One region of the Psychromonas sp. psych-6C06 genome, then DNA from elsewhere that is predicted to be linked to it. Evidence: predicted binding sites of a transcription regulator. Region 1 holds the regulator's gene; the other holds the start of a gene.
What was found. The regulator ArgR, encoded in region 1, controls arginine synthesis, uptake and breakdown. The targets are predictions, from matches to a motif close to ANTGAATANNTATTCANT.
Positions count from the first base shown of each region.

Region 2: argC (N-acetyl-gamma-glutamyl-phosphate reductase) is a predicted target of ArgR. The motif match lies at 5,667-5,684, and genes of this name have one in related genera.

Region 1 covers NZ_PIZM01000005.1:8,127-17,144, forward strand. Annotated here, with positions in the region: gene CW745_RS07875 (dipeptide ABC transporter ATP-binding protein) at 1-1,564, shown strand, start outside; gene CW745_RS07880 (transglycosylase SLT domain-containing protein) at 1,606-3,528, shown strand; gene CW745_RS07885 (type IV pilin protein) at 3,540-3,917, opposite strand; gene CW745_RS07890 (GspH/FimT family pseudopilin) at 4,311-4,817, shown strand; gene argR (transcriptional regulator ArgR) at 4,876-5,328, opposite strand; gene CW745_RS07900 (transporter substrate-binding domain-containing protein) at 5,495-6,265, shown strand; gene mdh (malate dehydrogenase) at 6,537-7,478, shown strand; gene CW745_RS07910 (CBS domain-containing protein) at 7,564-7,965, shown strand; gene cysG (siroheme synthase CysG) at 8,050-9,018, shown strand, end outside.
Region 2 covers NZ_PIZM01000009.1:203,636-212,653, forward strand. Annotated here, with positions in the region: gene argE (acetylornithine deacetylase) at 1-689, opposite strand, end outside; gene CW745_RS13590 (methyl-accepting chemotaxis protein) at 797-2,656, opposite strand; gene CW745_RS13600 (methyl-accepting chemotaxis protein) at 3,453-5,312, opposite strand; gene argC (N-acetyl-gamma-glutamyl-phosphate reductase) at 5,787-6,794, shown strand; gene argB (acetylglutamate kinase) at 6,812-7,585, shown strand; gene CW745_RS13615 (ornithine carbamoyltransferase) at 7,596-8,504, shown strand; gene CW745_RS13620 (argininosuccinate synthase) at 8,729-9,018, shown strand, end outside.

The sequences.
Region 1 (9,018 bases):
ATCGGTTGATAATTTAAGTGTGAGTTTTGCTGATAAGCAGATTGTAAAAAATATCAGTTTTCAGCTCGATCGCGGTAAAACGCTCGCTATTGTAGGTGAGAGTGGTGCAGGTAAGTCGTTACTCGCTCAGTCTATTCTACAATTATTACCCTATCCGCATGCTCATCATCCTACGGGAGAGATAACACTATGTGGTGAACCCCTTGTTGGCAAAGGTGATCGTGTTTTAGAGGCAATTCGGGGTAACAAAGTAGGCATGATCTTTCAAGAGCCAATGACCTCACTAAACCCTCTTCACACAGTTCAGAAGCAGATAGCAGAGACTTTACTTATTCATAAAGGCTTAGCGGGTAAACAGGCTGTTGAGCGTACACTAGAGTTATTAACTTTGGTTGGTATCGATGACCCACAAAGTCGCTTAAATGCTTATCCTCATGAGTTGTCGGGCGGACAACGACAACGTGTCATGATTGCAATGGCATTGGCTAACGAACCAGAGCTATTGATTGCTGATGAACCTACTACGGCACTTGATGTCACCATTCAGAAGCAGATATTAGCCTTGTTAAAGTCGTTACAGGAAAGTTTAAACATGGGGATCTTATTGATAACCCACGACTTACATATTGTTAAAAGTATTGCCGATGATGTCCTTGTTATGCGCCACGGGGAAGTTGTTGAACTACAAGCTAAGCAAGCGCTTTTTGACTCGCCTAAAGAGGCTTATACGCAACTGTTATTAGATGCTATTCCGCGTGGAGAGATGCCTGCTCTTGCAGAGTCTGAAATGTTATTGAGTGCAGACAATATTTGTGTTTCCTTTCCACTTAAAAAGAACTTTTGGGGGAAAGTCACGCATACTTTAGATGCTGTAAAAGGAGTGAGCTTACAAATCCATAAAGGTGAAACGGTTGCCATTGTTGGCGAAAGTGGATCGGGAAAAAGTACGTTAGCACAAGCGATTTTACAGCTGGGTAAAAGCCGTGGCAAAGTGGTTTTTTTAGGCGAGCAAATAGATAACATCGATCATCAAGCGCTACAAAGATTACGTGCTAAATTACAGATCGTATTTCAAGATCCTTTTGCCAGTTTAAGTCCGCGACTATGTGTTGGTGATATTATTGCCGAAGGGTTAGAGGTACATCAGCCCAGCTTAAGTACGCAACAGGTAGAGGATAAAGTCCGTGCGGTATTGTTGCGAGTCGGTTTAGACGAGCAAAGTATGTCACGTTATCCGCACCAATTTTCCGGCGGGCAAAGGCAGCGAATATCTATTGCGCGCGCACTGATTTTAAATCCGGAACTTATTGTTTTGGATGAACCAACTTCTGCATTAGATCGTAGTATTCAAAAACAAATATTAGCGTTGTTAATCTCATTGCAGCAAGAACTTGCATTGAGTTATCTGTTTATCAGTCATGATCTTTCTGTTGTTAAGGCTATCAGTCATCGAGTATTAGTGATGAAGTCTGGAGAGGTAATTGAACAGGGAACGACAAATGAGATCTTTAATGCAGCAAAAGAGCATTATACTCAAATACTATTATCTTCTGCGCTACCATAGTGTATTATTTTTTATTTATATTTTACTTTTAAGTGGGGTTTATGTTTAGAATTTTATTAGTTATGCTCAGCATTGTATTTTCATCAGCCACTTTTTCGCTATCTTTAAATCAACAAAGAACGTTATATAGCGATGCAAGGAGCTTGCAGGAGCAAAACAATTGGCAACAGGCGGATGAAAAGTTACAGATGCTACCAGATTACCCGCTTACTTACCTTCTTCAATATCAATCACTTAAAAATAACTTTTCAGTTTCTGATAAAGAAAAGATCAGTGCATTTATAATAAAAAATAAGCAGTATAAAATAAGTAATAAATTACAACGCGAATATATGTTTTATCTTGCTGGGCAACAATCTTGGCAAGCCTTTTTAGACTTTTATCCTGCATTACCACGTAGTACCAAACTCAAATGCTTTCATTTTCAAGCTAAAATGTCTCAAAATAAGCATGACCAAATTTGGCCCGACGTAAAAAAAGTATGGCTCTCTGGTTACTCTCAGCCCAATGCCTGTGACAGTGTTTTTAAATATTACTTAACACAGAAAAAAGTGTCACAGTCACTAATATGGCAACGCTTTCAACTTGCTCATCGTAGTAATAAAAAAGCGTTAATGAAATACCTGATAACCCTTATGGACGCTGATAATAAGGAGTTAGCAGGTCAACTTTATAAATTAAATCAATCGCCCCAAAAATTATCGCGTAGTTCGTTGTTTACGAGCCATGATCATGCCAGTTACCCTTTTTTAAAAGACATGCTTAAACGTCTAGCGAGAAGTGATATCAACCTTGCCATTCAAACTTACCAAATCTATGACAGTAAAGTTCCTTTTGTTTTTTCTGATGAAATTGAACTGAAGAAATACTTTGCTTCTAGAGTGCTAATAAAAAATAAACAGGGGCTATTGCCTTGGGTAGATAAAACGCTTCCTTCATTAGGGAGTGAGAAATTGATTGCGCAGCGTATTCGCTATGCGATTAAATACAATAATTGGCCTGATATTGAAAACTGGATCAATCAGCTACCACAGGAAGCGATTCATTCACCTACTTGGTTATACTGGCAAGCTCGTGTTTTGGAAGAGAAAGAACAGTTTGCACAAGCCAATAAGCTGTATCAAAAAATAGCCGGGGAACGAAAATATTATGGCTTTTTGGCTGCTCAAAAGTTAGGGCTTACTTATCAGCTTAATGCACAAATTGTCGAGCCTGAGGTCACGAGTTTACGTTATGTGCAAAAACAGCTAGATCATATTGAGGAGCTATATTTCCATCAATATATGAACTTGGTTAAACGTGAGTGGGAGTCTCTGTTAAAAGGGCGTGATATTGATGTACAGCGTCAACTTGGTTTATATGCCTTTGATAAAGGCTGGCCTCATCTTTCTGTACTGGCAAGTATTCGTTCTAAAAGTTGGGATGCGATTAATATACGTTTTCCTGAGGTAAAACCTGAACTTTTTTCTGAGAATGCAAATAAGTTTCAGGTTCCGACTAGTTATATCTATGCGATAACACGTCAAGAGAGTTCTTTTGATCAGTTTGCAAACTCCCCTGTAGGTGCAACGGGATATATGCAGTTAATGCCTGCAACTGCGAAGGAAACCGCACGTAAAATAGGGTTAAAAGAATATAAGAAGAAAGCACAGTTAACCGAAAGCGAGATTAATGTTGCATTAGGAACTGCGTATTTTGATAGTTTATTGAAACGGTATAAGGGCAATCGTATTCTTGCAACTGCTGCTTATAATGCCGGCCCAAATCGTGTTGATCGTTGGAAAAAAAATAAAAAAGGCAGAGATAATAAAGCGCTTAGTATGGATAGTTGGGTTGAAACGATTCCCTATAAAGAAACACGAAGATACGTTAAAAATGTTCTTGCTTACAATGTGATATATCAGCATATACAACAGCAGCCGATGGAGTTTTTTAATGAGAAGGAGCTTGGGGCGACCTACTAAACAATACTATTTTACCAGCAACTTGCTGGTGTTTGATTACTATCTTGGTCAATTGTTAATGTAGTACAACCTGTATCACTAAGTTGCAGTCCCTTCGCAACCGCTTGCATTGAGTAGGTGGTTGTGCCGGCAGAGGTAACGGTAAAGGTATAATAATCACTATTAGCCATTCCTAGTGCTGATTCATCATCAGAGTAATTGGGGTTTAATATATGCAAGCTAGTTTGTTTTAGTTGCGCTTTAATAAGCTCGGTTTTTGCATCACCACGGCGCGCTTCTAACATATAGTTTTGATATGACGGATAAGCAATACTGCCAAGAATCCCCATAATCGCAATGACAATTAATAGTTCAATTAATGTAAAACCGGTCAGCGTGATCTTATCCATTTCATTTACCTTATAGCTTATTTGACTATTATGATATTCACTGAGTGTAGATCTTTATTCCTTAACGCACCTCATTTATTTATGCCTTAAGCTAAACTTAAACCCCAGAGGCAAGTTATAGATTGTATATAAATTATTCTATGTGTATTAATGCATACAATAATCAACTATTCACTATTCTTTTACCTCGCTTACGATTTATAGCAAATCCACTAAATAACTAATCAATCTTACTGGTTAAAAGAAGCTATTTCAGCGTTAAAAATTTCGTAAAGGGAACAACCATTTGCATCAATTTTCGCCTTGAACTAACTCCTTTTTCCTACGTAACATTTGATCACTATATTAACGGAATTGGTATTATTTCCGCCAGTTGGGACAAAGGAGGCTAAGTTGCTCAATCTATTTATAAAAGGGTTCTCATTGATAGAGATGTTGGTAGCGATATTTGTGGTCGCTATTATTCTAACTATTGGTATGCCTTCATTTAAAGCGATGCTTGATGGGAATAGGCTAAAAGGTGGTAGTGACGCGCTTTATTTTATGCTTAGCCTAACCAAAACAGAGTCTATTAAGCGTAACAAAAATGTGTTTTTAAAAATAACCTCTGGTACGAATTGGTGTATTGGCGTTAACGAAGAGGATGCAAATTGTGATTGTAATACCAGCCCTTTCACCTGCGATGTCGCAGTGATTAATGCCAGCCAATATGAAGGGTTAACATTAAGCTCAACTTATGTTTCTCCTTTTTTCGACCGCGTAAGAGGGGGATTTAATGAGCCTGATAAATTGTTTACGCTTGAGTCTGATAGCAATACATCGGTTCAAATTCGCATTAATTTGCTCGGAGCTGTTCGCATGTGTGGTGTGGATGGGGTATTAGATTTATACCATTGTTAACTAATCGTTTTCCCCTATTACTACTTTAAGAGGGGGGGGGGTAATGGGGGGCTTGCGCTTAATTAAAAAGTTGTTTAATGACCTTCAATGTTTTATCCATTTGTTGACAGTCTGTAGGGGTAATAAATATAGTATCATCGCCGGCAATAGTCCCTAAGATCCCTTCTGTTTTACCGATAGAATCAAGTAAACGAGCAATCAGTTGTGCCGCTCCAGGGCTAGTCCTAAGAACAATAAGGCTATCATTACAATCAATATCAACGACTAAGTTTTTTAATGGGCTACTCGTTGTAGGGATGCCTAATTCGGCAGGTAAGCAATACACCATCTCACGTTTCGCATTACGAGTGCGTACTGCACCTGACTTACTCAACATGCGTGATACTTTAGACTGGTTAATATTATGAAACCCTGCTTCTTGTAATGCGTCAACTATCTCACCTTGCGAGCTAAGGCGTTCTTTTTTTAGTAACGTTTTGAAGAAATCCATTAATTCAGTTGATTGTTTCATGTAATATAACTCTGTAATGTATTTATGCGTATCATAATTAATATTATGCCATTTACAATAGATTATTTTGCAAAATAAGTGCATAACTATTCATTTATTTTCTAAATCGATTTAATTCTTACATTATTATGATGGTTAACGGTTTTTTAGTATTGGATATATGGATATGACCTATTTTTCTCGAACGTGTGGCTTATTGTGCTTTCTCTTTTTTTCAGGCTCTGTATTCTCGCTAGATATTAGTAAAAATATGCCTGTTAATTTTGTCACCGAAGCTAACTATTATCCCTTTGAATACCTTGATGAGTTAAAGCAGATCCAAGGCTTTGATATTGATATTGCTAATGCCGTCTGCCTAAAAGCTAATTTATCTTGTAAGTTTTATAATCAAAGCTTTGATAGCTTACTATTGACCTTACAATTTGGTCGATTTGATGCAGTGATTGCCGCCCTTGATATAACAGAATCCAGAAAAGAGAAAGTAGACTTCTCAAATAGTTATTATAGATTCCCTCCTGTTTTTGTTAGTACCACTAATAGTAAAGAGGCATTTTCTATTGTTGGGAAGTTTATCGGTGTGCAATCTGATTCATCTAACCACCATTACTTAATAAAGCATGCTAAAAAAAATAGCTTTATTATCTCTTATCTTTCTTCAACTAAAGCTTTTTCAGACTTGCGAAATGGAAAAATAGATGTGGTTTTTGCTGATCACGCAGTCGTAGATGATTTTCTCTCTAAGCGTCAAAATAACGACAAGTTTTCAGTGATGCAAACTGAAGATGTGTTCTTGGATAAGTTTTCGGCAGGTTATGGCATAGCTGTAAAAAAAGGCAATATGGCATTATTAGAGCGTATTAATTATGGCTTGGCGAAAATAAAAGAAGATGGCACTTATCAAACAATTTATGATCGCTACTTTGAGAGTAATAAGTAAATTAATAACAGAAAAATAACACTATTATTGAAATGTTATTTACTTCAATTTCTGGAAGTTAATTGTTTGAAATTATAGTGAATTAGCTATTTAACGTCGCCATTTAATAAATCTAATATCTTTAACTGCCGACAAGTCGATCTTAGTCATACAAATTATCCATTACACTCAACATCGCTCACAATTATTTAACATTTTTTACACAAACTTTTAATTTGGATTAAGCTGATTTTGTGTCCTTAAATGTTAAATAACTATTTCGGAGTGTGTTATGAAAGTTGCAGTACTTGGTGCCGCTGGCGGTATTGGTCAAGCCCTAGCTTTATTATTAAAATTAGACCTTCCAGAAAATTCAGAGTTATCCCTTTATGATGTTGCACCTGTAACTCCAGGTGTTGCAAAAGACCTTAGCCATATACCTACTAGTGTAAAAGTGACAGGTTTTGGCGGCGATGATGCAAGCCCAGCATTAGAAGGTGCTGATGTTGTACTTATTTCAGCCGGTGTTGCGCGTAAACCCGGTATGGATCGCAGTGATTTATTTAACATTAATGCCGGCATAATTAAAACGCTGGTGGGTACTGTTGCTAAAGTTTCGCCTGAAGCATGTATTTGTATTATTACTAATCCAGTTAATACGACGGTTGCTATTGCTGCAGAAGTATTAAAAGCCGCGGGTGTTTATAATAAAAATAAATTATTTGGAATTACAACTTTAGATGTTATTCGTGCTGAAGAGTTTATTGCTGACTTGAAAGGTTTACCTGCAGAGCATGTACGTGTGAACGTTATCGGTGGACACAGTGGAACAACCATTCTGCCGGTTTTATCACAGGTACAGGGCGTTGAATTTACAGAGCAAGAGGTCATTGAGCTAACAGAACGTATTCAAAATGCTGGAACCGAAGTTGTAAATGCTAAAGCTGGTGGAGGTTCTGCGACGCTTTCAATGGCACGTGCTGCCTCTGTGTTTGGTATTCGATTAGTACAAGCATTACTAGGTAAGCAAGGCATTATTCAAAATGCCTACGTGGATGGAGGAAATGCTTGTTCTCCTTTCTTCACACAACCATTATTACTCGGTATAAATGGTATTGAGCGTGTCTTACCCTTTGGCGAGTTAAGTGAATTTGAAGAGAAAAAGAAAGGTGAGATGCTAGCTGTATTACATGATGATATTCAGAAAGGGATTGATTTCGTAAAAAATAGCTAACAATTCATTACTCTTCATCGAAAAAACCAGCAATAGCTGGTTTTTTTATGTCTATACTTTAATTTTAATGATGTAAGGAGAGTCTATGAAAGTTTCAGATGTGATGACTACACGGGTTGTTAAAGTTGATATGGATGATCGCTTGACAGTTGTTAAAGAGATTTTAGACAGTGCTCCCTTTCGTCACCTTCTTGTTATCGAAGATGAAGAGTTACAGGGGGTAATAAGCGATCGTGATCTATTACGGTGCCTTAGCCCATTTATTGGTACTGATGCTGAATCGGTCCGAGATACAAAAACCATTGATCAGCGTGCACATCAGGTGATGACGAGATCGCCAATTACTGTTAACAGTGATACGTTAATTCGCGAAGCATTATTATTAATGCTTGAGCATACTATCGGTTGCTTACCGATAGTTGATGAAGGCGAGATCGTTGGAATATTTACCCTACACGATGGATTGCGTGCGCTGTTAGACAATTAGACTATAAGAAATTAAATTTTATTGTTTTAACTCCTTCTTATATTTCTTTATAGTGTTCGCTTTCAATCTGCTCTGGGCTCTCAAATGGATTACTTACCAATTTTTACCAAATTAGAAAATCGACCTTGTCTTGTTATTGGTGGTGGAGAAATTGCACTTCGCAAAGTACACCTATTATTAAAGGCCGGGGCAGATGTCACTGTTTGCTCTTTAGCGTTCCATGCAAAGTTACTAGAAAAAGCTGATGCTAAGCAGGTAAAAATAATTAAAGGTACGTTTAGCGATGAGCTATTAGATAATAAATGGTTAGTTATCGCCGCTACCAGCGATAAAGAGGTTAACCAACATATTGCTGAATGTGCAAATAGTCGCCAAATCTTGGTGAATGTGGTTGATAACCCTGTATTATCAAGCTTTATTATGCCTTCTATTGTTGACCGCTCTCCAATTATTGTTGCTATCTCAAGTGGCGGTAAAGCTCCGGTTTTAGCGAGACTTATTCGTGAACGTTTAGAGTCATTATTACCGATGCATATCGGCCGTTTAGCGACTATTTCGGGGGAGTTTCGTCATCAAGTTAAGAAAACACTTAAAAGTGTTTCCTTACGACGTCGTTATTGGGAAAAATTATTTGGTAATGGGCAACTTGGACAACTACTCCAGAGAGGCCAAACAGATAAGGCAATTGCATTAATGACCCAAAGTTTAACCGAAGAGGTTGCTAAAGGTGATGTTGCTTTAGTGGGAGCTGGGCCAGGCGATCCTTCTTTATTAACATTAAAAGCATTGCAGCTTATGCAACAAGCTGACGTGGTGCTATATGATCGTCTTGTTTCCTCTGAAATTTTAGATTTAGTGCGACGTGATGCTGATCTTATCTCCGTAGGTAAAGAAGCGGGTAATCATGAAGTAGAACAGTCTCGTACTAATGAAATGTTAGTGGAGTATGCACTACAAGGGAAGAAAGTAGTTCGGCTAAAAGGTGGAGATTCATTTATTTTTGGCCGAGGAGGCGAAGAGCTTGAAGAGCTCGTTGCTTCTAATATCGATTTT
Region 2 (9,018 bases), on a different contig from region 1:
AAGTGTTCATTGTGGTATTTATCTTTGAATTGTTGTTGTACTTTTTTTAATTCACCAATGACAAGGTGCATGATCTCAATTGCATTTAATCCTTTATCAGGATCTGAACTATGCCCACTGTGACCTGTAATGCGTATTCCTTCCGACATATGCCCTTTATGCATTACAACCGGAACCATTCCTGTTGGCTCACCAATAACAGCATAATCAGGTTTGATCGACTTTTGTTGTGCAATAGCTTGCGCCCCTGACATAGTCGTTTCTTCATCTGCGGTAGCTAAAATACGCAATGGTTTATGTAGTTTAGAAAGGTCGGTACTTTTTAATACTTCGATAACAAAAGCAAAAAATCCTTTCATATCAATCGTACCTAGGCCATATAGGCGGTTGTCTTTTTCAATTACTTTGAATGGATCACTTGCCCATGCTCCCTCGTCATAAGGAACGGTATCAGTGTGCCCTGCGAGTAATAACCCTCCATCACCACTGCCATAGGTTGCGATTAAGTTGAATTTTCCTGGAGAGCCTTTGACTTCGGTTATTTCATTGCTAAAGCCGAGCTCTTCTAGCCATGAAGCCAGTTGGTTGATCACCGCTAGGTTACTTTGATCCCATGAGCTATCAGTCGAACTAATTGAGGGGATTGCGATAAGTCCTTTATACAAGTCAATAAACGTTGGCAGTGCCATAGGTATCCCTTTAATGAATAAGCGAAGCTTTAATTTAAACAAAAAAAAGCCTTAAGTAAAAACTTAAGGCTTTTAGTTTAACTAAAACTCATTATGTTACGGTAAAGTTATACAGTAAATTTACTGACTTCTGAGATAAGCTTGTTAGCTTGTGTTTCAAGCTCATTACTCATTTCATCATTCTGCGTCGATGTTTCACCTGAATTTTCTGCGACATCACGAATAGAAACAACATGACGGTTTACCTCTGCTGCTACCACACTTTGTTCTTGAATTGCTGTTGCAATGGCAGTGTTCATATCCATGATACCGACGATGTCTTCATTTATTTGGGCTAACATCTGTCCTGCTTGGTTTGCTTGCTCTGCACTCTCTTTGCCTTCCTCTCGACAATCTGTCATTAATGAGACGATATTTTGAGTGCGGCTTTGCAGTGAACTGATAATGTTTTCTATCTCTTTTGTTGACTCTTGAGTACGGCTAGCGAGCGTACGAACCTCATCAGCCACGACGGCAAAACCGCGCCCTTGTTCGCCGGCTCTTGCCGCTTCAATAGCTGCATTTAGCGCCAGTAAATTAGTTTGTTCTGCAATACCTCTAATAACATCTAATACACTACCAATGGTTTCGCTATCTTTAGAAAGGTTAATCACCACATCTTCAGATTCAACTAATTTACCAGAAAGTATGTTTATCTGCTCTATAGTGGCATCAACACCTTGTTTACCAATGGCCGCATTTTGATTCGTTTGTTCTGCTTTATCGGCCGCATCAGTAGTATTACTTGCAATCTCCTCAATAGTGGCAACCATCTCAGTAACAGCTGTAGCAACCATGTCAGTTTCTTGCATTTGTGCCTGAACTCCCTCGTGAGCTTGATGTATATTAGCTGTGAGTGTGGTTGCCGCTTGGGTTACATTGTTTGCCGACTCTTGTGTCGAGATAATCAATGCGTGGAAATTTTTAATCATGCCGTTAAATGCATGTGCCATCTCAGCCAGTTCATCATTGTTCTTTGTTGAAACGACGATGGTGAGATCGTTAGTTTCGGCAATTTGAACAATAGAGCGCTTAATAAAGGTAATGCCACTCATAATGCTACGGCTTACGATAGAGCCGATAACAATAGATAGGATTAATGCAATAGCAAAAAGAACATAGGTTACGCTACTGATCGATTTGATATAACTATCAATAGCTACATTGGTTTTTACAACCAATGCATTTTGTTGCTGAATAACCATCGCTGAACTATCAAAGAGAGCTTTACGAAGGCCACTTTGGGCATCGTAACCAAACACTTTTTGCTCTGCAGCAAGGTCAAGAAAAGCTTTTTTATATTTAGGTAAAGAGTAGTTAACTGCGGTTTTTTTACCGATAGAAAGGCTACTATCTTCAACACCATTAAGTAATTGTTTGTAAATACGCTCATATTTTCTAATGTGTTTACGGTCAAAGTCCATTAAAAAATCTTTTTCGTAACGGCGTAATTGCAAGGTTAAACTAAGCATTTCAAAATCAGATTTTCCAATTGAACGTTCTACTTGCTTCACTGCTTTAGTGAGTGCGCCATAAAGACCATCTTTCGTTGTGAGACCTATTCTTTGTTGTGACTCAACAAGAACATTAAATTGCTGTCTGTATTCAGTTAAGGCAGAACTGAGAGTTGCTATCTCGGAGGTCGATATACCCATTTCGACTAGTGTGCGTTTTACTTTTTCTAATTGATCAACGACCTTGGCATCCTGCGCCGTAAAGTCATCAACATCAGTCAATAACTTTTGAGCAATAAAGTTCTTCTCGTAGTGCCGTAATTGTAAAATACCTGACTCTATTTCGCCGATATCCTGAGCAAGAGTGATATCTTTTTGTAACGCTGAAGAAGAAAAATTTAATAGCAACAACATCGCGAGCATGCTGGCGATGGAGATAACAGTATTAGCGATTAATTTATGTTTTATTAGCATGGTAGTTTGCCCAATTTTTTTTACATGAATATCTAATGGCTGTTTATAGCTTATGTTGCTATTTCGTAACCATCCAGAAAATAACCCGAATTAACTTTTTTTTGTGATAATACCCATATGAATCGTTTTAATACGTGTTTATTTACTTCTGTTGCAATTGCGTTTTGCGCTTGGAACACTATTGCAATATTGGCATCTATGATCATGATAGCGATAACAGCATTATTCATTTATGCTAACACTCGACCTGCCTCTGCGATTCATTTATAGCTTTATTAACCTTCCTCGCAACATTCGCTTATCAAGCTGCTGATGTTGCCGGTATGCGTTTGTAATGAACTAATTATATTTTTATCTATTTGGTTGAGTCTTATGTAAAGTTGTTAAGGCACAAACCTTATCGGCAACCATTGCTAAGTCTTTACCCTATTCAACTCAATAACTCTTGATGTTTCAATTTTTCCAATGCTCTGTGACAAGGCAAACTACTGTTGTAATGTATCCGAGCTTAATTTTAAAAAGGACAACATAGTAAACATACTCAGTATTGATCTGTTGGTGTATACCATAAGTTTATGTTTTTGAGCATGAATGTATTGCCTAGTCATTAGTTTCAATATTTATGTTAACTAAATTGTAATAATGGATGCCAAAATCGCCAGTGAGCGGAGCAGAAAAGCCCTATTTTTTAGGTACTAGAAATAAAAATTTAAGGTTAATGGTTAGTTGGTATTTACTTGATGGTGATTTCATCACCTTGACGATAATCAGGCAAGGTGATGAAATTTAGAGTGAATTAGACTTGAAAGCGACTTATCTCCTCAGTCAATACACTCGCTTGTTGTGCAAGCTCTTCACTCATTTCACTATTCTGTACAGATGACTCTCCAGTTGATTCCGCGACATCGCGTATTGATACTACGTGTCTATTAACCTCTGTAGCGACTGCACTTTGTTCTTGAATGGCGGTTGCAATCGCCGTGTTCATATCCATTATGCTAATAACATCACTATTTATTTGCTCTAGCAAGTCACCAGCAACACTTGCTTGCTCGCTGCTTTGCTGACCTTCGTCACGACACTCGGACATTAACGTCACTATATTGGAGGTACGATTTTGTAGTGTACTAATGATGCTCTCAATCTCTTTGGTTGACTCTTGGGTGCGACTGGCTAGTGTTCGTACTTCGTCGGCTACGACAGCAAAGCCACGGCCTTGTTCACCTGCTCGGGCCGCTTCAATGGCTGCATTAAGTGCTAATAAATTCGTTTGTTCTGCGATACCTCGAATAACATCTAATACACTACCAATAGTAATACTATCTTCTGCTAACTGATTAACCACGGATTCAGACTCAGTTAATTTATCGGAAAGAACTGCAATTTGCGTAATAGTCGCATCTACACCTTTTTTGCCTTTATTCGCATTGTTATTAGTTTGTTCTGCTTTATCGGCAGCATCTGTGGTGTTATTTGCAATCTCTTCAATGGTGGCAACCATCTCTGTAACGGCCGTTGCGACCATGTCGGTTTCTTGCATTTGCGACTCAACACCGGCATTTGCTTGATGAATATTCTTACTTAATGAACTTGTTGCTTGTTCTACAGTGCCTACGGATTGTTTGACCGATAAGATAAGATGTTGGAAATTACTGAGCATATGATTAAAAGCATCCGCCATGTCTGCTAATTCATCTTTATTGGTTGATTGCACAGTAATAGTAAGGTTGTTGGTATCGGCAACTTCTGTCATAGAGTTTTTAATATGCGTAATTCCCCGTGTAATACTCTTGCCGATAAACCACGCGATTAAGCTTGCAAGTAGTATTGAAACAGCAAAGATAGTGTAGGTAAGCTGGGTCATTGAAGTAATGTATTCGGCCACTGACTTGTTCGTTTCAGTCATTAAACTTGTTAATGTCTTATCCACTTGGTGGATGGTTGCGCGCATCTCTTTTTGTATGCCACTATTTGAGTTATAACCCATATTTTTTTGTTCGTTAACTAGGTTCAAAAATGCTTTTTTATAGTTATCCATGGCTTTATCGATAGCGACTTTTTGGCCGCCTTGGAGGTAACTATTGTCAATGATTATGTCAAATTTATCATGGTTTTTCAGAAACTGGGTGACGTATTTATCATCTATGCGAAGCATAAAATCTTTTTCATTTCGTCTTAGCTGTAACATCATGCTGGTGGCTTGAAAGTCATCTTCGCCTAAAATACTTTCAACTTCATGTACTGCTTTACGTAGTGCCCCATATAAACCCGTTTTTGGAGTTAATCCTATTGTAGTTTGTGCGTTTACTAGCTTTTCGAAATGTGCCTGGTATTGATTAAGAATACTTTGTAGTGAGGAGGCCGCACTACTATCAATATCGATATTATTTAAATCGTGTCGTAAATCATCTAGCTCACTCTGTAATTGGCTAATACGTGCTTTGAATTGATCAAGGTATTTTAGGTTTTTTCGGGCTAAAAAGTCTTTCTCGTTTCGTCTAAGTTGTAAAATATCCGCTTCTACTTTACCTATTGTTTGTGCAATAACGATATCTTTTTGTAAAGAACTGGAAGTGTAAATAACTAGAATCAACATTATCAGCATGCTGATAATGGATATCCCTGTATTAATGATTAACTTATTTCGAATTAACATGATAGAGCCTTTAATTTACAGTTGATGTACTGACTAAGTGTAATTGCAATTTCATATCTTGCACGTTGTGCAATGATGAAGTAGCTATTATTTATTTGAAATAACGCTAATTATTAGCACTAAATCTGAAATCAACCTGATTTCTATTTAAAACGGGGTGGTTTTGTGATGATTGTTTTGATCTCCTTATATTCTTTTCAAAGAGTTTTATCATTCTCTCTAGCTTGTTCTGAAATATGAATCCTTTCTATATTCTTTGTTACTTTAATTGTAATGCACTGATCCACAATATAAAAAAACATTGAAAGTGTACTTTTTAGTCGCCCAAAATAGCGTAAATATTTATTCACATTTATTGCATAAATAATCATTTGTATTTACAATGCTTCTTTACTGTGAGGCATTCCTTTATAGAGACATTTTTCCTATAATAGCGCCTCTCAATTTATCACTATTTTCAAAACAGGATTTATTATGCTTAAAGCGATCGTTGTTGGCGCAAGTGGATACACTGGTGCAGAGTTAGCACAATTTTTAACACGCCACCCAGAGATTGAATTGGCAGGGTTATATGTTTCTGAAGGTAGTTTAGATAAAGGTAAAAAATTATCTGATTTATATGGCAACCTTGTTGGCGTTGTTGATCTTCCTTTGCAACCATTAGGTACTGCCGGTATCAAAACTGTTTGTGAAGGCATCGATATTGTTATTTTAGCGACCGCGCATGAAGTCAGCCATGATTTAGCACCATTATTTCTTGCTGAAAATACAGTGGTATTTGATCTGTCTGGCGCATTCCGTGTTCAATCTGCAGGCTTCTACGATAAATTCTATGGTTTCACTCATCAATACCCTGAGTTACTAGAGCAAGCCGTTTACGGTCTTGCTGAATGGAATGATGACGCGGTTAAGCAAACAGATCTTATTGCTGTTCCTGGCTGTTATACAACCGCTTCGTTAACTGCGCTTAAGCCATTGGCAGAAGCAGGTTTGATTAAAGCCGGTACTAAGCCAACTATCAATGCAACTAGTGGCGTTAGTGGCGCAGGTCGTAAAGCGAGCGTTGCAAGTAGTTTCTGTGAGGTGAGCCTACAACCTTACGGTGTGTTTACACATCGTCATAAGCCTGAAATTGATCAGCATTTAGGTTTGCCTGTGGTATTCACACCACATTTAGGTAGCTTCAAACGTGGTATCTTAGCGAGCATTAATGTGGTGCTAAAAGAGGGCGTCACTGCAGAGCAGGTGAATCAAGCTTACCAAAATGCTTATGCAGATAAACCGATTGTACGTTTAATGGAAGGGTCTTATCCTGCATTGAAAAATGTAGTGGGTACACCTTATTGTGATTTAGGTTGGGCAGTTGATGGAGATGATCTCGTTGTATTTAGTGCCATTGATAACCTTCTTAAAGGTGCTTCATCACAAGCAATCCAATGTATTAACTTACGTTTTGGTTTTGATATCACAACATCATTCTAATGAAAGAGTCTATAGCAATGAAACAACCGTTATTAATTAAACTTGGTGGTGCGGTACTTGAGAATGAACAAGCGCTCACTAATCTGTTCTCAGCATTAACAACCTACTTAGAAACAGAGCAACGTCCTCTATTATTAGTTCATGGCGGTGGTGTGATTGTTGAAGATGTTCTCGCTAAGATGAATATCAAAAGTGAAAAAAAGAATGGTCTACGTATAACACCCTTTGATCAAATTGGTTATGTTGCGGGTGCATTAGCCGGAACGTCAAATAAATTATTGATGGCTAAAGCTTTGCAAGCAGGGCTTTCAGCTGTTGGTTTATCATTAGCTGATGGTTTCAGTTGTACAGTAAAACAGATGGACCCAGATTTAGGTGCTGTGGGTGTGTGCGCACCTAATAAGCCTGAATTAATAAATCATCTATTGGCTGGTGGCTTTTTACCTGTTATTTCATCGATCGCCATTGGTGAAGATGGGCGTTTATATAACGTTAATGCAGATCAGGCTGCCATTGCTATCTGTGAGCTATTAAATGCGGAGCTAGTTTTTCTCTCTGATGTTGATGGTGTATGGGACGCACAGAAACAAGTTATTCCTGAGTTAAACACTCAATTAGCTGATACACTGATTGCTGGAAATGTTATACAAGATGGCATGGCAGTAAAAGTAAAAGCAGCTTTACAAGCGGCTGATCAGTTAGGTCATGTGATGCTTGCAAGCTGGAAAAACCCTGAAAATTTAGTATCACTGCTTGCGGGTCAAGCGGTGGGAACCAAAGTAATTAAATAGAGAAAGAATCATGAACGATCTGTTAACTGGTTTTGAAATGACTCAACAACAAGCATTAGACTTGATTGCATTGGGTAAAGAATTAAAAGCAAATCCTGCTAAATTCGCACAAGCGCTAGCAGGTAAAAGTGTCGTCACGTTATTTGAAAAGCAGTCGCTACGTACTCGAGTTACTTTTGATATCGGTGTGAATAAATTAGGTGGTCACGCGGTTTATTTAGACCAAGCCAATGGTGCGATGGGTAGCCGTGAAGATGTTAAAGACTTTGCTGCTAACATCTCTCGCTGGGCTGATTGTATTGTTGCACGTGTTTACGACCATAAAACATTGGTTGAGATGCAAGAGTACTCGACAGTGCCTGTGATTAACTCGCTGTGTGATCTTTACCATCCTTGCCAAGGTATGGCAGATTTCCTAACGGTGGCACAAAACTATGATGATGTGTCAAAAGTTAAACTGGCTTATATCGGTGATGGTAATAACGTGACTCACTCGCTGTTTATTGCTGGTGCTATTTTAGGTGCAACAGTTACTGCGGTTTGTCCAATCGGTCACAGCCCTGATGCGCAAATTCTAAAACAGGCACAAGATATTGCAGCAAAAACAGGTGCAACTATCACTGTGACTGATAAAGTTGAAGATATTAAAGGCTTTGATGTCGTTTATGGTGATACTTGGTTATCAATGGGTGATGACACTCCACTTGAGCAAATTAAAGCTAAGTTTATGCCTTACCAAATTAATCAAGAACTACTCGATACAACGGGTATAAAACATGTTTTACATTGCCAGCCAGCACATCGTGGATTAGATATTACTTCAGAAGTGATGGATGGGCCTGCTTCATTGATTTTTGATCAAGCAGAAAATAGAATGCATATACAAAACGCAATTATGTTGACGTTAATTAACAAATAAGGAACGGCTGCAAAATTACTTGCGCTTTTGTTTTCAAAATAACCAGTTATTTAGGATCAGCTTTAAAATTAATTACTCTTTTTTCAAAACAACCTGTCATTTAGGGTTTTTTAGAAACAATTTAGAGCAAGTTATTTTATAACGAGTCCTTCAGTTTTTTGAAAACAATTTAGCGCAAGTTATTGTGTAACGAGTCCTAAGTATTGATGAAAGGAAAATAATCAATGAGTAAAGTAAAAAAAGTAGTACTCGCCTATTCTGGTGGTTTAGATACGTCGGCTATCATTCCATGGTTAAAAGAGACCTATGATGATTGTGAAATCGTTGCTTTTTGTGCTGATGTTGGCCAAGGCGAAGAAGAGTTAGTGGGCCTGCATGAAAAAGCGATCGCATCAGGTGCTTCTGAATGTCACATCGTAGACCTTAAAGAAGAGTTTGTTGCAGATTACATCTACCCAACCATCGCTTCTGGTGCTGTATATGAAGGTACTTACCTTTTAGGTACATCAATGGC